4 regions of the Ciceribacter azotifigens genome follow, and region 3 is predicted to be linked to each of the others. Evidence: predicted binding sites of a transcription regulator. Region 3 holds the regulator's gene; each other region holds the start of a gene.
The links. Region 3 encodes LexA, which represses DNA repair genes until DNA is damaged. Its sites were predicted from a motif close to TGTTCNNNNTGTGTTCNG; they were not measured.
Positions count from the first base shown of each region.

Region 1 (5,060 bases), on a different contig from region 3:
GCAAGCCCGAATTCCTTGGTGATCAGGTTCCAGGCAAGCTCGATCGCCCGCTCCTTGAAGTAGTCGCCGAAGGAGAAGTTGCCGAGCATCTCGAAGAACGTGTGGTGACGCGCGGTATAGCCGACATTGTCGAGATCGTTGTGCTTGCCGCCGGCGCGCACGCACTTCTGCGCGGTCGCCGCCTTCTTGTAGGGACGTTGCTCGAGGCCGGTGAAGACATTCTTGAACTGCACCATGCCGGCATTGGTGAACATCAGCGTCGGGTCGTTCTGCGGCACGAGCGGGCTCGACGACACGACTTCATGGCCATTCGCCTTGAAGTAATCGAGAAAAGTCGACCGGATGTCATTTACGCCGCTCATGTCACGCCCTTCATTGCTGCCGGATGCCGGCCAAAGCCTAAAAACCAAAGGCTTTTATCGTCCGTGACCGGCACTGTCCAGCCGCACGGAAAAAAACCGGCCCGACATCTTCCGATATCGGACCGGCGCTCTGTCGGTCATCGAAATGAATGCGGATCACATGTCCGAGGAACCATCGCCGTCACCGGCGTCCGGACCGCCGTTCTGCAGGAAACGGTCGGCGATCAGTCCGGCGTTCTGGCGCAATGCCATCTCGATCTCCTGGGCAAGCTCCGGATTGTCCCGCAGGAAAGTCTTGGCATTTTCGCGCCCCTGGCCGAGCCGCTGGCTGTTGTAGGAGAACCAGGCACCGGATTTCTCGACGATCCCGGCCTTCACGCCGAGGTCGACGAGCTCGCCGGTCTTGGAGACGCCCTCGCCATACATGATGTCGAATTCCACCTGCTTGAAGGGCGGCGCCATCTTGTTCTTGACGACCTTCACGCGGGTCTGGTTGCCGACGACTTCCTCGCGCTCCTTGACGGCGCCGATGCGGCGAATGTCGAGGCGGACGGAGGCGTAGAACTTGAGCGCATTGCCGCCGGTCGTCGTTTCCGGCGAGCCGAACATCACGCCGATCTTCATGCGGATCTGGTTGATGAAGATGACCATGCAGTTCGAGCGGGAGATCGAGGCGGTCAGCTTGCGCAGCGCCTGGCTCATCAGGCGGGCCTGCATGCCCGGCAGGTTGTCGCCCATCTCGCCCTCGATTTCGGCACGCGGCGTGAGTGCTGCGACCGAGTCGACGACGAGCACGTCGATCGCGCCGGAACGCACCAGCGTATCGGTGATTTCGAGCGCCTGCTCGCCGGTATCCGGCTGCGAAATGAGAAGGTTCTGCAGATCGACCCCGAGCTTGCGGGCATAGACCGGGTCGAGCGCGTGCTCGGCGTCGACGAAGGCGCAGATGCCGCCCTTCTTCTGCGATTCGGCGATCGTCTGCAGCGCGAGCGTCGTCTTGCCCGAGCTTTCGGGACCGTAAATCTCGATGATGCGTCCCTTCGGCAGGCCACCGATGCCGAGCGCGATGTCGAGGCTCAGCGACCCGGTGGAAACCGTCTCGATCTCGACCACGCTCTCGTTCGCGCCGAGCTTCATGATCGAGCCCTTGCCGAAATTCCGCTCGATTTGCGAAAGTGCCGCTTCAAGTGCCTTGCTTTTGTCCACCGATTTGTCCTCTACGAGCCGCAAAGAATTTTGTGCCATTCGATCCACCTTTAGGTTATTGAAGCCGCATAGGCAATGAAGCAGCCGACGGTCCATGCGTACACGTTTTGTTCTCATCTGGCAATCCCTGTTCAACCTGCTGAATAGACTTGCGACTTCGCGATACGTTCACTTTATGTTTCAGGCGGTGCGCTGGATGACTGGAGCAACGCTGCGCCGTGCTTTCGCCGCACTTGCGGCGGCTTGCGATTCGTCGCGCCCGCAATGTTCGGGGAAGCGCGCATGAGCGGTTCCCTTCTCGTCGTCGGCGGCGCCCATATCGATCGCCGCGGCCGGATCGCCGGAACGACCGTCATGGGAGCGAGCAATCCCGGCCGCTGGTTCGAGGAGCCCGGCGGAGGCGGCTTCAACGCCGCCCGCAATCTCGCCCGGCTCGGCCACGAGGTCAGGCTGATTGCGCCGCGCGGCGGTGACGCGGCCGGCATGGCCGTCTCGACAGAGGCGCTCCGCGTCGGCATCGACGATTGTCCGGTTGTCTTTCTCGATCGTGCCACGCCGAGCTATACGGCGATCCTCGAGGCGGACGGGAACCTCGTCATCGCCCTTGCCGACATGGAGCTCTACGACCTGTTCGGGCCGCGCCGCACCCGCACCCACTCCTTCCGCGCCGCGCTCGCAGATGCGCGCCACGTGCTCTGCGACGCCAATCTGCCGGCGGAGACGCTCGCAGCGCTCGCAGGCGCCGCCGCCGCGCGTGGTCTGCCTGTCTTCGCGATCGCGATTTCGCCGGCAAAGGTCGTGCGTCTCCTGCCCTGCCTTGCCGATCTCGAAATGCTGTTCATGAACGCGGCGGAGGCTGAGGCTCTCACCGGTTCCCGTGCCGATGCTGCGGAAGGCTGGCCCGCCCTCCTCAGGGAAAGAGGCCTCAGGGGCGGCGTCGTCACCTGCGGCGCCGGGGTGGTCGTCGCGTTCGACGAAACGGGGACCGCCATCCTGTCGCCGCCACGGCTCGAAAATGTGGTCGACGTGACCGGCGCCGGTGACGCCTTTGCCTCCGGTGTCATCTCGGCCCGCATCGAAGGCTGCAGCCTCGGCGAGGCGCTGCGTCACGGAGCAGCGCTTGCGGCCATCACCCTGTGCTCGCCGCACGCGACCGCGGAAAACCTCACCCGCGATCTTGTCAATTCGTATATGTCCCTTGTGCCGCAGGCAGAAATCCTGTCATGACCTACAGTCACGAAACCCGGAAGCTCCCATGACCAAAGCCATTTCGCCCCTGCTGCCGATCGTCTATTCTAAAGAAGTCACCGCCGCCAAGGTTCGCGGTGCGCCGATCGTGGCACTGGAATCGACGATTATCACCCATGGCATGCCCTTCCCCGGCAATCTGGAAATGGCGCGCAGCGTCGAAGCGATCATTCGCGAGAAGGGCGCCGTGCCGGCGACCATCGCGGTCATCGACGGCATCCTGCACATCGGCCTCGAGGACGCGCAGATCGCAGCGCTTGCGCAGATGACCGACGTCATGAAACTCTCGCGCGCCGACATCGCCTTCGCGCTCGCCGAACGCCGCAGCGGCGCAACCACGGTCGCCGCGACGATGATCGCGGCAGACCGCGCCGGCATCTCGGTCTTCGCCACCGGCGGCATCGGCGGCGTCCATCGCGGCGCCGAGGAAAGCCTCGACATCTCCGCCGACCTCGAGGAACTCGCCCGCACTCCGGTCATCGTCGTTTCGGCGGGTCCGAAGGCGATTCTCGACATTCCGAAAACCCTCGAATTCCTGGAAACCCGCGGCGTCCCGGTCGTCACCTACGACAGCGGGGAATTCCCGGCCTTCTGGTCGCGCAATTCCGGCCTGCGCAGCCCGCTCTCACTCTCCAGTCCCGCCGCCATCGCCAATTTCCAGCGCATGCGCGAGCAACTCGGCATCGGAGGCGGCATCCTGATCGCCAATCCCGTGCCGGAGGAAGACGAGATCCCCCGCGAGGAGATGGAGATCTATATCGGTCGGGCGCTTGCCAGTGCCGAACGCGAAGAGGTAACCGGCAAGGACGTGACGCCGTTCCTGCTCGACAACATCTTCCACCTGACGGCCGGCCGCAGTCTGAAGACCAATATCGCGCTGGTCGAGAACAATGCCCGTCTTGCCGCGGAGATCGCGGTTGCGATGAACGACTGAACATCGCGGGGAAGCGGCACTACGTAACGTAATGTCGCTTCCTCAACGTAAGCTGCACTTTCCCAGTTATTCCCGACGATTTCCCGCCTGTCGGACAGCATCCAGCCGGCGTTTTCGGCGTGCTCCGGGTTGCCACCGCACGGTGCCGGCTCAGTCGTCGCCGTCAAGCATTTCACGAACAGCGACGGCAAGCTGCTTCAGCGAGAACGGCTTCGGCAGGAAGCCGAACTTGGCGTCGGCCGGCAGGTTGCGGGCGAATGCGTCCTCGGCATAACCGGAGACGAAGATGAATTTCAGGTCCGGATACTTCTTGCGCAGTTCCCGAAGCAACGTCGGCCCGTCCATTTCCGGCATGACGACGTCGGAGACGACGATGTCCACGGCGCCGTCGAGCTCGTCCATGATGTCGAGCGCCTCGACACCCGAACCGGCCTCGTGAACCGTGTATCCGCGCGTTTCCAGCATGCGCTTGCCGCCACGCCGCACCGCTTCCTCATCCTCGACGAGGAGTACGACCGCCGACTTGCCGGTGAGGTCGGTCGGCTCAGAGGCTGCCGCCGCCGGACGTGCTTCGGCATCGGCGGCTCCGGCCTCCCCGCCGGCGGGAACGGGAACGATCTCGGCCACGTGCCGCGGCAGGAAGATTCGGAAGGCGGTTCCCTTGCCGACCTCGGATTCCGGATAAATGTAGCCGCCGGACTGCTTGACGATGCCGTAGACCATCGCCAGGCCGAGGCCGGTGCCCTTGCCCACCTCCTTGGTGGTGAAGAAGGGCTCGAAGATCTTCTCCATGATCTCCGGCGCGATGCCGGTTCCGGTGTCGGCCACCTCGACCAGCACAAATTCCTCGGCAGGAAGTTCGCGATAGTGGAAGGCGGCTGCCTCTTCCGCCGAGATGTTGCGGGTGGCGATGGTGATTGTCCCGCCCTGCGGCATGGCATCGCGCGCATTCACGCAGAGATTGATCAGCACCTGCTCGAACTGCGAAAGGTCTGTCTTCACCGGCCACAGGTCGCGGCCGTAATCCACCTCGAGCTTCACCGCCGTACCGGAAATCAGGCGATCCACCAGCATGCGCAGGTCGCCGATGACGTCGGTGAGGTTCAGCACCGACGGCCGCATCGTCTGCTTGCGTGAGAAGGCGAGCAACTGCCGCACCAGCACCGCGGCGCGGTTGGCATTGCGCTTGATCTCCATGAGGTCGGCGAAGCTCGCATCGGAGGGCCGCGCCTGCAGCAGAAGATGATCGGAGGAAAGCAGGATCGCCGTCAGCACGTTGTTGAAGTCGTGGGCAATGCCGCCCGCGAGCG
Region 1 is NZ_JBLQTA010000004.1:200,892-205,951, forward strand. Features, by position in the region: gene alaS (alanine--tRNA ligase) at 1-362, opposite strand, end outside; gene recA (recombinase RecA) at 519-1,607, opposite strand; gene ACM6UT_RS08355 (carbohydrate kinase family protein) at 1,851-2,795, shown strand; gene ACM6UT_RS08360 (pseudouridine-5'-phosphate glycosidase) at 2,824-3,750, shown strand; gene cckA (cell cycle histidine kinase CckA) at 3,901-5,060, opposite strand, start outside.
Region 1: the regulator LexA is predicted to act here: its motif matches at 1,734-1,751, upstream of recA (recombinase RecA).

Region 2 (5,060 bases), on a different contig from region 3:
TCGAAGGACTGCGCCTCATGCCCGCGCGCGAGCACGCCCGCCATCGAGCGGGCGGCGCTGGCGAGTTCACCGATATCGCCAGCAACTTCGTTCGCGATCGCGTTCGCCTGGCTCGTTGCCTGATCCATCGTCAGCGACTGGACGCGATCACGGGTCTGCGAAATGAGAACCAGATTGGAGAGGGCAAGCACCAGCGCGATGGCGATGCCGGTGACGAGCTGCAGCTTGAAAGCAATGGATTTGGAGATCAGTTTCAACATGACGGCCTCGAACCCGCACGCCGGCGGGCCGGCGCGTTGAATTGGTCACAGGGAGGGGGATGCTCCCTCATGGAGCGGTGTTTCACTCCATGCAGCCGCGGCGCCGGAGAAAGCAGTGCGAGAATAAGAATGGAAAGTTTAACGCATGTTGAATTTGCAGCGCGTTTCCTGATCTTCACGCGCCAACGCGCGCGGGTGCGATCGCCGGCGCGGTGAAAGAGAGGTGCGACGGGACGTGTCAGAGCCTGGCGGCAACCTCGTCCGACAGCGGGATCGAAGGCTGTGCGCCTGGCTTCAGGCAGGCAAGCGAACCCGCGACTGCCGCCCGACGGAGCGCGTCCTTGAAGGCGAGACCCTGATCCAGTCCGGCGGCGAAATAACCGCAAAAAGTGTCGCCGGCGCCGACCGTATCAACCGGCACGATCTTCAGTCCGTTGACCCGGACCAGTTCGCCCTGATGTACCGCAATGACGCCGTCCGCCCCGAGCGTGACGACAAGGGTCTGCCCGGTTTCTTCGTGCAGGCGCAGCAGCGCCTTTTCGCGTTCGTCCGCTCCCATGCCGTCCCGTGCAGCGAGACGTTCGAACTCTGTCTCATTGGCAACGACGATGTTTGCCATTCGGCCGAGGCGCGCCGCCTCCGCCGTCAAGGGTGCGATATTGATGATCGTTGTGATCCCGCGGTCTCGGGCCCGCGAGAGGGCTTCCTCCACGGCCATGGCCGGTATCTCGAGCTGCAGCATGAGAATGTCATCCTGCGCCATGGCATCGACCGCGGCCTGTGCGTCCGATTTGCCGATCGTCCCGTTTGCGCCGGGAACGACGGCAATCATATTCTCTCCGTCATCACCGACCAGAATGAGCGCGGTCCCCGTCGGCGCCGACGTCTTGTGAACCCCCGAAAGCTCGGTTCCTGCCTGTTCGAGGAGTTCGAGCGCAGGTGCGGCAAAGGCATCAGTGCCGACTGCTCCTACCATCCGTACCCTTGCGCCGGCGCGTGTCGCGGCGAGCGCCTGGTTCGCGCCCTTGCCGCCTGCCGCCGTCGAGAAATCCTTGCCGCCGACCGTTTCTCCGGGCTTCGGAAGCCGTGTCGTCGTGGCAATGAGGTCCATGTTGATGGAACCGAATACGGTGATCATCGAGGTGTTTCCATCCGTTACGTGTATTGGCCGCGAGTTTGGCGCCTGGCCTAGTCCTCGTCAACGACCCGAAGCTTGAGAAGGCCCGTCTTGCTCTCGACGGAGCGCGCCGTTCCGCCTTCGTCACCGTTGCCGGACTGGAATTCGAGCGCTTCTATCTTCGCGCCCCGCTTGGTCAGCTTGTCGGCCGAGGTGAGGATCATATCGACATCCTTCTGGGCCGCGAGAAAATGGCTCTGCAGTTTGCGTGTCCGGTCGTCCAGCCGGGCGAGATCCTCCATCAGGTGGATGACTTCCCCCTGGATGAGGTGCGCCTGTTCGCGCATCCGCTGATCCTTCAGCACGGCCTGGATTACCTGGATCGACAGCATCAGCAGTGACGGCGAGACGATCACCACGCGCATGCGGTGTGCCCTCTGGACGATGCCCTCGAAGTTCTCGTGGACCTCCGCGAAGATCGATTCCGAAGGAACGAAAAGGAAGGCCATGTCCTGGGTCTCGCCGGGAATCAGGTACTTCTCCGCGATGTCCCGCAGATGCACCTCCATGTCGCGGCGAAACTGCTGACCGGCAGTCTTCTTGGCATCCGCTGTCTCGGCGTCACGTATCGCGTTCCACGCTTCCAGCGGAAATTTCGCGTCGACGACCAGCGGCGGAGAGTCGTTCGGCATCCGGATGGTGCAGTCCGGCCGCGAGCCGTTGGAAAGTGTGGATTGAAATGCATAGGCGCCAATCGGCAGCCCGTCGGCGACGATCGTCTCCATCCGAGACTGCCCGAAGGCGCCGCGTGTCTGCTTGTTCGAGAGAATGGCCTGCAGTCCGACGACATCCTTCGCGAGGGACTGGATGTTGTTCTGGGCGGCGTCGATGACCGCGAGGCGTTCCTGCAACCGGCGCAGGTTCTCATGTGTGGTCTTCGTCTGCTCGCTGATCGTCGCCCCGATCCTGTGCGACATGCCGTCGAGGCGCTGGTTGATCGCCTGATTGAACTCCGACTGTTTGGTGCCGAAGACATCGGCCATGGCCGCAAGGCGCCCCTGCATTTCCGCTTGGGCGCGCAGCAGCTCGGCCATCCGCGCTTCGGCTGCAGCCTCCCTTTGGGATGCTTCCATTTCTTTGCGGAGCCGCATTCGGCTGCTTCGCATCACGGCCGCCACCCAGAGGATCAGTCCGGCGAGGATGAGTGCTGCAAGACCGAGGACGAGCAGGGTGGGCGAGACGGCGAAGTCGCCGACCATGAAGACCGGCGCGCCGGATGCGGAAGGACTAGTGTTCATGGCGACCAATCTAGCAGATTCGGCCATCGATGACAGATCAAAACAAGAACGAAGATCGGGCCGTCGACAATCTGGCCAGGCGATCATGCAAGCTACAGGCGAAGCCGATTTTATGGTGCACCATCAGGTATGTGGTTGATCACATTTCGCCCTGGTCATTCACTCTCCGTTTAGGGTTTTGAGCAAAACCTTCGGCCAATTCTTTCACCGTCCGGCGGGCGGCGTGATCACGCCTGAGACTATTGCGAGGCAACATGCAAGAGAGTGGTGACAACAGCCTGAGGCAGCGCCTCGATTTCATCGAGCTCGACGAGAAGGCCTGTCAGACGCTTCATTCGTTGCGTCCGACTCTCTCCGAGATCCTGGGCGGTGCACTCGACAAGTTCTATGCCAAGGTTGCGGCCACGCCGCATCTTGCCCAGTTCTTCCGTGATGGTTCGCACATGGCGGCCGCGAAGAAGGCGCAGGTCGGTCACTGGGACCGTGTTTCGAGTGGAACCTTCACGCAGGAATACGTCAAGGGCGTCACCGCAATCGGCAAGGCCCATGCCCGGATCGGCCTGGAGCCGCGATGGTATATCGGCGGCTATTCGATGCTCATCGGCGAACTGGCCGCGGGTGTACTGAAGAAGCATTGGCCGTTCCCCTTCGGCAAGCATCACGCGACTGCTCTTGCCGACAAGCTGAGCGCCTTGATCAAAGTCTCTATGCTGGACATGGACTATTCGATTTCCGTGTATCTCGATGCGCTCGAAGAGAAGCGCCGGCAGCTTCAGGAGGAGCGCGAGCGCTCCGAGGCCAATCAGCAGATCGCCATGCAGCACTTGCGTCGCGGCCTCGAAGCGCTGGCGCGAGGTGATTTCAAGGCCCGTATGTCCGACGACCTGCCGGACGATTTCAAGCAGATGGCGACGGACTACAACGAGGCCGTGGCACGCCTCAACGAATCCTTCCAGCTCATCCGCCGTTCCTCGGAGGAAATCCTCGCCGGAACGGAAACGATTGCCCGCACATCAGACGAACTGGCGCTGCGCACCTCCAAGCAGGCGGCCGGTGTTCAGGAAAGCTCGACTGCCCTGCAGCAGCTTTCCGTGAGCGTCAGCCAGACGGCCTCCAACGCGGAACGGGCCGCGTCCGTTGTGAAGGAGACGCAGCAACAGGCGCGAACCTCAGGCGAGGTGGTGAACCAGGCCGTGTCGGCAATGGCGGAAATCGAAAGGTCGTCGACAGAGATATCCAAGATCATCGGCGTCATCGACGAAATTGCTTTCCAGACAAACCTTCTGGCGCTCAACGCGGGTGTCGAGGCAGCGCGTGCCGGCGAGGCCGGCAAGGGCTTCGCCGTTGTTGCGCAGGAAGTCCGCCAGCTGGCACAGCGCAGCGCCGACGCGGCCAAGGAAATCAAGCGGCTGATCTCCCAGAGTTCACAGCAGGTGAACGAAGGCGTCGAACTCGTCTCCAATACCGGTACGGCTCTGGCTGACATCATCGGACGGATCGATGCGATCAATACCTTTGTCGGCGAGATCGCGACTGCCGCCAAGGACCAGGCGTCGGGACTGAGTGGAATCAACCAGGCAACCCGCAGCATGGACGGCCTGACCCAGGAAAACTCGACGATGGTGGAGCAGACCTCCGCCGAGACGCGACGGCTGCGCAACGAGGTCGCCGGACTCGTCGATCTGCTGGGCCGTATCAACACGGACAGCAGCGAAGTCTCGGTGTCACTCCCAACGCCACGTCGGCAGGCGCCCGGCCTCGCCGCCTGATTTTCGCTCTGGCGTAGATCCAAGGAACGCGAGGGTTTTTCCCTCGCGTTTTTCGATTCCATCGGCGCGACAGATGCGATATGGGAGGCCCATGACGATAAAGCCCCTCATTATTCTCCCCGATCCTCTGCTCCGTCAGGTTTCCAAGCCCGTCGAACGGGTGGATTCCGACATCCTCAAGCTTGCCGATGACATGCTCGAGACCATGTATGACGCGCCGGGCATCGGGCTTGCCGCCGTCCAGGTCGGCGTGGCGCGACGGTTGCTGGTCATCGATGTCTCCCGCGAGGATGAAGAGAAGCAGCCGCTCGTCTTCATTAATCCCGAGATCCTGACGTCCTCCGACGAGCGCTCGACCTATGAGGAAGGGTGCCTGTCTATACCGGACTACTACGCGGAGGTGGAGCGGCCGGCCAAGGTGACCGTGCGGTCCATCGACCGCGAGGGCAAGGAGCAGACGACCGAAGCCGAGGGCCTGCTCGCGACGTGCCTGCAGCACGAGATCGATCACCTGAACGGCGTCCTGTTCATCGACCATATCTCGCGGCTGAAGCGCGAAATGGTCATCAAGAAGTTCACCAAGGCGGCCAGGGGCAAGGCGATCTAGCGCCGACGC
Region 2 is NZ_JBLQTA010000003.1:149,617-154,676, reverse strand. Features, by position in the region: gene ACM6UT_RS05845 (methyl-accepting chemotaxis protein) at 1-260, opposite strand, end outside; gene ACM6UT_RS05840 (ribokinase) at 499-1,398, opposite strand; gene ACM6UT_RS05835 (DNA recombination protein RmuC) at 1,449-2,675, opposite strand; gene ACM6UT_RS05830 (methyl-accepting chemotaxis protein) at 2,930-4,444, shown strand; gene def (peptide deformylase) at 4,536-5,051, shown strand.
Region 2: the regulator LexA is predicted to act here: its motif matches at 2,709-2,726, upstream of ACM6UT_RS05835 (DNA recombination protein RmuC).

Region 3 (5,060 bases):
CATGATCGGCAGCGACCGGAAATCCGAGACCAGGGTGTTGTATCCGAAGGAAGCGCCACGCTCACACAGGAGCACGTTCGGATTGCCGCTTTCGGTGATCTTGGCGAGCACGTTCTTCATGTCCCAGGGGGCGAGGAACTGGCCCTTCTTGACGTTGATGACCCGACCGGTCTTGGCGGCAGCGACCAGAAGGTCGGTCTGGCGGCAAAGGAAGGCCGGGATCTGCAGCACGTCGACAACGGGGGCGACGGTCGCGCACTGCTCCTCGGTGTGGATGTCTGTCAGCACCGGAAAGCCGAATTCCTTCTTCAGATCGGCGAAGACTTCCATCGCCTTGTCGAGGCCGATGCCGCGCTTGCCGGAGAGCGACGTGCGGTTGGCCTTGTCGAAGGACGACTTGTAGACGAGCCCGATGCCGAGCTTGTCGCAGATTTCCTTTGTCGCGCCGGCCATCATGAAGGCGTGATCGCGGCTTTCCATCTGGCAGGGGCCGGCAATCAGCGAGAAGCGCCTGGAGTTGGAAAAGACGACCTTGGTGGCGCCTTCGCCGACGACGACTTCGGAATTGGTCGAAGTGCTCATTATTCCTCCTGGAAAACGAAATGCGCGCCCTGTCCCGCGTCACGCGGTACGATCAGGCGGCCATCTTTGCGTGCATGGCGAACGCCATTAGCAGCCAGCAAGCGTTCTGTCACGCCGAGATCCCCGGTCCGGAAGACGATCGCCGCACCGGCGAGGCCGCGTCCGGCATTTCGGGCGTCGAGCCCGAAATAGCCAGCAAGGCCGGCGGGCGTCAGCACCTCGATCTTCGCGTTCGCCGAAGGGACGACGATGCCGAAGGAATGCGCCTCGATCTCGCGCTGATGGAAGACGGTCTCCAGCATCTCCTGGAAGTCGGAGGGGTTTTCTTCGGTGAGCACAACGGCGGATATGCCCGTCACGCCGTTCTCGTGGCGTTCGAGCGCGGCACGATCCGCCGGCAGCGGATTGGCCCGCTCGCAGGAAAAGAGGAGAAAATCGGGCGCACGCAGGTCGGCGGCGAATGCAAGCCTGAACGAGGCTGTCGCCTCGGTGCCGTCCGGCAATCTGAGCGGCCGCGAGAAATGGAGGATTTCACCAGCCGACAGACCGTGCTCGAAATAGACCTCGTGGTCCGCCGTCGCACTTGTCGCGGCAACCGCTATTCCCGAAAGACCCTCGCCGTCCGGCGCGCGGAAACGGAAGGCGCGGTCGCGGGCGACGAAGACATTGCCTTTGCGCGCGGCTTCCTCGCAGGTTTCACGGCTCGCCACCGCAAGCGGCTCGAGGTAGGTCTTGTCGGCGAAGAAGACGCAGGCGTTCTCGGTGCCGAAGGGATGCAGCGCATCGGCGGCAACTGTGAAACCCAGCGCTCCGAGCCGCTCGCGTGCGGGCTTCAGCCCGTGCACCGGCAGAACGATGTGATCGACGCCGCGCGGCGTCTCCTTGGCAGTGGACATCCCGCACCCTCCTTGTCGACCGCGTCTGGTTTGCGCGATTTGCGGGCGCTTTGCAAGGCGGCTGCGGCCCCATCCCGTCGCTGTCCGCCGGACGCGAATGCACGCGAAATTCCCCCGAACGGCCAATTGCTTACCAATATTTAAGCACTTGCGGAACACATATGGAACAGATAGTGTATGTTCTGGATTTGTTTCACACGACGGGGCTCTGGACCATGCTGACGCGCAAGCAACAGGAACTGCTTCTCTTCATTCACGAGCGGATGAAGGAATCGGGCGTGCCGCCGTCTTTCGACGAGATGAAGGACGCGCTCGACCTCGCCTCGAAATCCGGTATCCACCGCCTCATCACGGCGCTCGAGGAGCGTGGCTTCATCCGCCGGCTGCCGAACCGGGCGCGAGCCCTGGAGGTCATCAAGCTGCCGGAGGCCTATTCCTCCAGCCTGCAGCCGCGGCGGGGTTTCTCGCCGAGCGTCATCGAGGGAAGCCTCGGCAAGGGACAGGCGGCGCCGGCCGCCAAACCGTCCACAGAGGAGCGATCGAATTCCGTTGCGGTTCCTGTCATGGGCCGCATCGCGGCCGGGGTACCGATCTCGGCGATCCAGCACAACACTCATGAAATCACGATCCCGGCCGAGATGCTCGGATCGGGCGAACACTATGCGCTCGAGGTCAAGGGTGATTCGATGATCGAGGCCGGTATTCTCGACGGCGATACGGTCATCATCCGCAATGCCAGCAACGCGACGCCCGGCGACATCGTGGTGGCACTCGTGGACGACGAGGAGGCAACGCTGAAACGCTTCCGCCGCCGGGGCGATTCGATCGCGCTCGAGGCTGCGAACCCGGCTTATGAGACGCGCATCTTCGGCCCTGATCGTGTGAAGATCCAGGGCAAGCTGGTCGGACTTATCCGCCGCTATCACTGACCTGTTCCGCGGGGGCGAACTCCGCGGGCTCTCGGTCGGCGAAGCTGTCGGTCCGCCAGTCGTAAAGGCGATGCCGCTGCCAGGGCCTGTCGAGGGTGGTGAATGCGGTCCGCCGGCGAATGTCCCGATCCTCATGATTTCCGAGATAGAATTCGGTCGCGCCCGTGCGCCGCAGCATTTCCGCATCGATCATCTTCGCTCCGGAGCGGCAGATGCCGAAAGGTGAACGGCGCGGCGTAATCACGAGATCGGCGACATCGCAGGCGACGCCGAGAAGTGCCGGGTCCTCGACGGTGGCGATCCGCCACCCGTCCGGCAGCCGGGCGATGCACCAGACTTTGCCCGTACAGAGAAATCGGCCGGGGGCCGCTGCGCCGAACTGCCGGCGCATCGTGTCGCGGACAGTCCTTATCTGCTCGGCCGACAGCCGGTCCGTTTCGTCCGCCCGGGTGCCGGCGACGGCGTCGTCCTCGCTGCGGAGCGGTCCGAGATGATCGGGGCGCGCAAGCGCGTGCTGCCATTGTGAGAAGAGGAAGTCCGACGGTTTGCTGCGGTTCGTCGCGATCGTCCTGCCGTCGGCGCCGGGCAGACCCGCCAGGCGTCCGTCCTCCGAGACGATGAGGTTGGCCGTCTCTTCCGGTGGCAGGAGGACCGCAAGGCCGATCGCGGCCGCAAGAACTGCCGCGCCGATCCAGCGCAGCTGCGTGTGCAGCAGAGTGAGCAACAGCAGTCCCGCGCTCGCCAGCGGCAGGAACCATGCCCCGAACCGGCCGAACGACGTCCCCTCGCTCCAGCTCGCCACCGTGGTTGCGATCACGATGACAATCTCGAGTCCCTCGCCCGCAAGAATGAGGAACGGAGCGTCGAGGCCGAATGGCATGAGCAGCATTGCCGCCAGCGCCGCCGGCATCACCACGACCGAAATGATCGGCATCGCCGCGAGGTTCGCGACGAGGCCGTAAGGTGCCATTCTATGGAAATGGGCGACCGCGAAGATTGCCGTCGCCAGTCCCCCGATCAGCGAGGTCACGAACGTGCCGGCGGCGAAGTTCCACAGGAACGAAAGGGCCTTGCGGCCCGGAAAGTCCGGCGCGTAGCGCGACGACCGCCCTGCACTCCGCCGCCAACCGTCGTAGCCGGCAATCAGCCCGGCGGTCGCAGCAAACGACATCTGAAAACTCGCGCCGAGCACCTGCGACGGGGAGATCGCAAGAATGACGATCGCCGCCAGTGCGAGGTTGCGCAGGCTGATCGCCGGACGGTCGAACAGGACGGCGACCAGCATGATCGCCGTCATCAGGAAGGCGCGGACGGCGGAGACCTGATAGCCGGAAATCATCAGGTAAAGGAAGGCAGCGACGAGTGCGGCAGCGGCAGCGATCTTCTTTACCGGCCGAGACTGGGCGATCGCCGGCGAGAGGCTAAGCAGCTTGCGAAGGCCGACAAAGAAAATGCCAGCGGCGAGCGCCATGTTGAGGCCGGAGATCGCGGTGATGTGCGCCAGCCCCGAAAGCCGCAGCGCCTCCGTCGTCGCCTCCGACATCGATCGCCGGTCGCCGGTGACGATGGAGGCGGCAAAACCGCCGGCATCGCCCGGAACCGTTCTCCTGATTCGCTGCGTGATGCCGTCACGGACAACAAGGAGCGTCTGTTCGGCGGCCTCCCACCATGCGCCGGTTCCGCTCTCCGGGAGGCTGTCAATGCGCACCGGAGCCGCGAGAAAGTAGCCGACGGCGCCGATCCCGCCGAAGTAGCCGGGGAACGAAAAGTCGTCGAGACCCGGCAAGGCCGGCCCGGAAGGAGGCGAGAGCCGTGCTTTCCCACGCAGCACCTCGCCGAGTGCGAAAGGCTCGTGTCGGGCGCGGGTCGTGAGCACGACCTCTTCCGGTGCGCGTCTGATCTGCGGTTCTGCCGTCGCCTCTACGCGGACGAGATAGCGCCACTCGCCGGCCGCCCCCGCTTCCCGCCGGAGCACCCTTCCCGTCACCTGCGTCGTGACGGGCGTGTCGAGAATGACCGTCTGCATTCTGCGAGTCTCAAATTCGGCGAGCAGCATCCCGGCGGCACAGAGCGCCAGCGCCGACCACGTCCGATACGCCACGGGTCTGCCGAAGCGCGAGAGCACCGCGAAGAGGGCGGAGACCAACAACAGGAGCGCCGGCGCTGAGATCGGCAGGGTCTGCGGCAGGGCAAACCAGATAGCGGCTCCTGCACCCAGCGCGACGGGCACGAAAAGGAAGACATGCCCGAACGCCGCCTCGCGGCCAATCGCCGCGTCTGCCGACCGCGCTACCATCGCGGTCAAACGGGAAACGCGCGAAACAAGGCTTTCCCGGCCCGTCGCCTCGCGGACGACGAGTGCTCCAGCCGGACGCGGCTCCGCGATAGCCATCGCGTCAAAGGGGATGGCAACGGCGAATGCCGGCCCTTCCCCTACCCCGGTCCTGGCGCGGTCTTCCGCGATCTCTCCCAAGACGACCCCAGCCCCGATCGGAGGACCGGACGCCGGCGCTACGGCATCCGCCTCACCGGCAGACTGTAGCAATCAGTGCGCGCGGAAGGAAGCCTGAAACACCTCATGATAGCGCCGAGATAAGCATCGGAAATAACGATATGTTGCTGGCATTTCGCGTCGCACAATTTGCCCTTTGGC
Region 3 is NZ_JBLQTA010000008.1:118,301-123,360, forward strand. Features, by position in the region: gene kdsA (3-deoxy-8-phosphooctulonate synthase) at 1-582, opposite strand, end outside; gene ACM6UT_RS13440 (VOC family protein) at 582-1,478, opposite strand; gene lexA (transcriptional repressor LexA) at 1,694-2,407, shown strand; gene ACM6UT_RS13450 (ComEC/Rec2 family competence protein) at 2,388-4,880, opposite strand.

Region 4 (5,060 bases), on a different contig from region 3:
CTTCAGCCGATCGAGGGTCGCGATCAGCACATCGTGGTCAATGTTCGCCATTACCATCCTCCCCCAACAACCGCTTCGTATTCCGCGAGCGGACGCAAAAGGGCGGGAATCGGAAGTTCGACGGGTGCGGCAGCTCGCGCCAGCCCCTCGGCGCCAGTCACACCGACAAAATGCGCCCGGTCCACGATCCGTTGTCGCCGTCCCCCGCACACGGCATGATCGGCCACCACTTGGCCAGCATGCCGGATGATGACACGGCCCGCCAGCACTACGACCTGCACGCTCTCGCCGATCAGGCGCCAGGGCACCGAGTAGCTGTTCGTGTCGAGGTCGATCGCGCAATCCGACTGAACCTTTCGAACCAGATCCCGCAATTGTCCAAACGGAGCCCGACCGGACAAGGGGCGGAGCGCCCTGGCTTCGTCGGCAAAGCGTTCCGCCGGCGCGACACCTGTCGTGCCGTGCTTGCGCCGGTCGGCAACCTCCCGCGTCCATCGATCCAGGTGCGCTTCGAACTCAGCCCAGCTTTCAAAGCGGCGGCCGGCGATCGCGTTCTTCTTGACGTAGCCGACCCCACGCTCGTCCTTGCCTTTCGTACGTGCCCGATATGGCGCGCAGGCCCGAGGCGTGAAGCCCCAGTACCGGGCGAAGGCATGGAGGCGCGCGTTGAATCTCACCTCCCGCGTCACCGCATCATGATGCTCGACGAGCGCCTTAGCATTGTCGATCAGTACTTCCGCCGGAACCCCGCCAAACCGCAGGAAAGCGCCTTCCATCCCCTCGAACCAGTCTGCCTGGCGTTCCCTGAGCGAGGCGCGCGTATGCAGGCGGCGCGAGTAACCCAGCGTTCCAACGAACAGGTGAATCCGAATACGCTCGCCGCCGATCCAAACCTTCGTATCGCCAAAGTCGATCTGCATCTGATGGCCCGGCGCCGTCTCAAAGCGGACCGTCGCACGCTGCTGCGCCTTCAATTCCCGCCGCCACTGCTTCACCCGCAACTCGACAGAACGAAGCCCGATCACGATCCCATGTTCGCTGGCCAGCTCCTGCCGGATGACATCGGCGTTGCCCTCGTGGCGGAAGAAACGTTCGCGAAGCCAGCCGTCCAGACCATCGAATGCAGTGCGCCGGGCAGGCTGTTTGAACGGTGCTGATCCGCCGTCCCGAACATACCGGCGGACCGTATTCCGGGCGCATCCGAATTCCTTCGATAAGCGTTTGGTGCCCCAACCAAGCTCATGCAGCCGCAACATTGCCACCACCTCATCAGCCTGAAGCATATCCCCATCCTGCATTGTTCGTGACAATGCAGCATGCGCGGAAATCTCGATCGTCATCTAATCACTCCTCGTTTGCACACGAGGGGTCTGTTCTTCGCTTCGTTAGGGGGTCAGTTTTTCATTTCGCCCGACACGCCGTTCCAGCTGAGGGCTTGGTCTTTCTCACGAAGAATTGCATTGCTACAATCAGAACAATAAAAATGCGGGCACATCTGGCTCATCCCAGATGATCTCCATGCTGGTATTTCCACCGCGCAATTGGGGCACATAAGCTTTCCAACGCCGGCATACTCGACCGTTTTCATCTTAGATTTTCCATGGATCGTTATGGCTAAATGCCTTAACATAGCCACTCGAAGCACTGAGGCAATAACACCAAAGTGGACCGCATGCCTGTATTGGGCCCACCACGGGCATGCGCTCGCGTTACGCCGCCGGATAATCCCACGGTAGGAGTTTCTTAATCCGGCTCTGTTTGTGTCCTTTGACGATGGCTGCGAGCGTGCTGGTCAAATAGGCCTGCGGATCAACATTGTTGAGCTTGCAGGTCTCAATGAGCGAGGCGATCATCGCCCAGTTCTCGGCTCCCGCGTCATGACCAGTAAAGAGTGCGTTCTTGCGATTGAGCGCTATCGGCCGGATTGTTCGCTCGACGCTGTTGTTGTCGATCTCGACGCGGCGTCGGTCAGGAAGAGCTTCAGGCCATCCCAGTATTTGGCGATGTAGGCCAAGGCCTCGCCGAGAGGGGACTTCGTCGCGACACGGGGCGGTGATGGACGAGCCAGCTCTGCATGTCGGCGACCAAGGGCCCTGATCGCTCCTGACGCCTAGCGAGACGAGCATCCGCATCAAAGCCACGCAATTCGGCCTCGATCCGATACAGATCACCGATCCGCTTCACGCCCTCCTCGGCAGTAGGTGCGGTTCCGTGGTGAGTAATCTCCACCAGCTTGCGACGAGCATGCACCCAGCAATGGGCAAGCCGAATGTCCGGGTCGACACGGTCAGGTGCGATCAGTCTGTTGTATCCCTGCATAGCCATCCACCTGCGGGATGCCGGAAAAGCCCTGCAATATCCGTTCGGCACGAATGCCTCCGCGACCAGGAGCATAGCTGAACGCGACGCCCGGGGGAGCGCCGCCATTCCACGACAATCTCGGCACGTGAGACTGCCTTGACCGTCGGTGGCTCCGCAGTAGGTGGATCGGCAACCACTGCTGCGAACTCCACCGCATCGATGCGTCTCACGGCGGCTCCGCCGCGTCGTGAGAACCTCCAGTGTAGTTTCCATGGAGAAACTCCCTTGGTCATCCATGGAAAGGGGATCACAGATCACGCGGCTGCGGACAATGTGGGGGCAGAACACCGGTTACGGTGAACCTGGAGTTTGCAAGGTCGATAACGCGTGCGGCCTGGTCAAACAGGTCGTCCCATCTGCTCGTGCGCGTGGGCACCTACGCCGCCCGCGCCAGCGGAGAACTTCCGCGCCAATTCGGAGGCAATCCTTGGAACGACGCACATCTCGTCCAGGAACGAGTACTGGAGGCCCTCGTCAACTTCCGAAAAGAAGCAGAATACCGATGGATCGAAAAGATCGACGCTGGCGGGATCAGAAATCTTCGACGCCAGTTGCTCAGCCGACAGCGCCGTCCCGTAAGGGGCGTTGACAGTGGCCAGAACCTTTACTGCAACAGCCGACATATTTCCGGACTGCATAGCTCTTTCGACTATCTATATAACGTCACAGAGCCGGGGAAACAAGAAATCCGCTGCCTCGTGCCTTTGGCCGCTCCCTGGGACCGTCCGATCTCCGCACCAACACTGGTCGATGCTGCGTAATCTTCATTCACACCGACGCCCTTCCCATCCGATCCTTATCGGGTTATGTTCCTAATTCGTTCCACGAGCGCGGGGGCTTGCCTCAGCGCACGCGAACGATGACGAGGAAATGCGGCGGCAAGGTCAACTCACGGAAAACACGGACGCACCGGCAAGACACCGGCGCGCCTGCGGTGTTGCTCTCTCCGCCACGCCGGCGACGTGTGGTGGCACGTCTTCGCGCATGAGGAGACAGAGTTTCTGATGAGCCTTGCCTATCTGGAGAAACTGAACGACCGGCAGCGTGCCGCAGTCGAGCATGGTATCGGCGCGCCCGGATTGCCCGGACCGCTCCTGATCATCGCCGGCGCCGGCTCGGGAAAGACCAACACGCTCGCGCACCGCGTCGCCCACCTGATCGTCAATGGCGCCGATCCGCGCCGCATCCTCCTGATGACCTTCTCCCGCCGCGCCGCATCGGAAATGGCCCGCCGCGTCGAGCGCATCTGCCGTCAGGTCCTGGGCGACAAGGCCGCCATCATGACCGACGCGCTCGCCTGGGCCGGCACCTTCCACGGCATCGGGGCGCGGCTTCTGCGCATCCACGCCGACCAGATCGGCCTTGCCGACGATTTCACAATCCACGACCGTGAGGACAGCGCCGACCTCATCAATCTCGTGCGCCACGAGCTCGGCCTCTCGAAGACCGAGAGCCGCTTCCCGACCAAGGGCACCTGCCTTTCGATCTATTCCCGCGTGGTGAATTCGGAAACCTCGATCGGCGAGGTGTTGAAAGCGCATTACCCCTGGGTCGCCGGCTGGGAGGAGGAGCTGAAACAGCTCTTTTCCGCCTATGTGGAGGCCAAGCAGGCCCAGAACGTGCTCGATTACGACGACCTCCTGCTCTACTGGGCACAGATGGTGAGTGAGCCGGAGCTTGCCGACGAGATCGCCGGCCGCTTCGACCACGTGCTCGTCGACGAATACCAGGACACCAACCGGCTGCAGGCGGCGATCCTGCTGGCGCTGAAACCGGGAGGACACGGGCTGACGGTCGTCGGCGACGACGCCCAGTCGATCTATTCGTTCCGCGCGGCGACGGTGCGCAACATCCTCGATTTCCCGGACGCCTTCTCGCCGCCGGCCCATGTCGTCACGCTCGACCGCAACTATCGCTCGACGCAGCCGATCCTCGCAGCGGCGAACGCGGTGATCGGCGAGGCGCGCGAACGCTTCACCAAGAACCTCTGGAGCGACCGCGAGGCCGAGGAGCGCCCGGTGCTGGTGACCGTCCGCGACGAGGCCGACCAGGCCCGATACATCGTCGAGCAGGTGCTCGAAAACCGCGAGCGCGGCATCGGGCTGAAACAGCAGGCGGTGCTCTTCCGCTCGTCGAACCACAGCAGTTCGCTCGAAGTCGAGCTCACCCGCTCGAACATCCCCTTCGTCAAGTTCGGCGGCCTCAAATTCCTCGACAGCGCCCATGTGAAGGACATGCTGGCGGTCTTGCGCTTCGCCCAGAACCCGCGCGACCGGGTCGCGGGCTTCCGCCTGCTGCTACTCCTGCCGGGGATCGGCCCGCAAACGGCCGGCCGCATCCTCGATACGATTGCGGCCGATCCCGAGCCGCTCGTGGCGCTTGCCGAAATCCCTGCCCCGCCGAAATCGGGCGCGGACTGGCCGACCTTCCTCGACCTGCTGCTCGGGCTGCGCAAGACCGGGCCTGGCTGGCCGAACGAGATCAGCGCGGCGCGTGCCTGGTACGAGCCGCATCTCGACCGGATCCACGAGGACGCCGAAACCCGCAAGGCCGACCTGCTGCAGCTCGAGCAGATCGCCGCCGGCTATGCCAACCGCGAGCGTTTCCTCACCGAGCTCACCCTCGATCCGCCGGACGCCACCAGCGATCAGGCGGGCGTTCCGCTGCTCGACGAAGACTACCTAATCCTCTCGACCATC
Region 4 is NZ_JBLQTA010000022.1:54,659-59,718, forward strand. Features, by position in the region: partial or broken gene istB (IS21-like element ISSme2 family helper ATPase IstB) at 1-51, opposite strand, end outside; gene istA (IS21 family transposase) at 51-1,340, opposite strand; partial or broken gene tnpC (IS66 family transposase) at 1,710-2,431, opposite strand; gene ACM6UT_RS21590 (hypothetical protein) at 2,700-2,984, opposite strand; gene ACM6UT_RS21595 (ATP-dependent helicase) at 3,366-5,060, shown strand, end outside.
Region 4: the regulator LexA is predicted to act here: its motif matches at 3,169-3,186, upstream of ACM6UT_RS21595 (ATP-dependent helicase).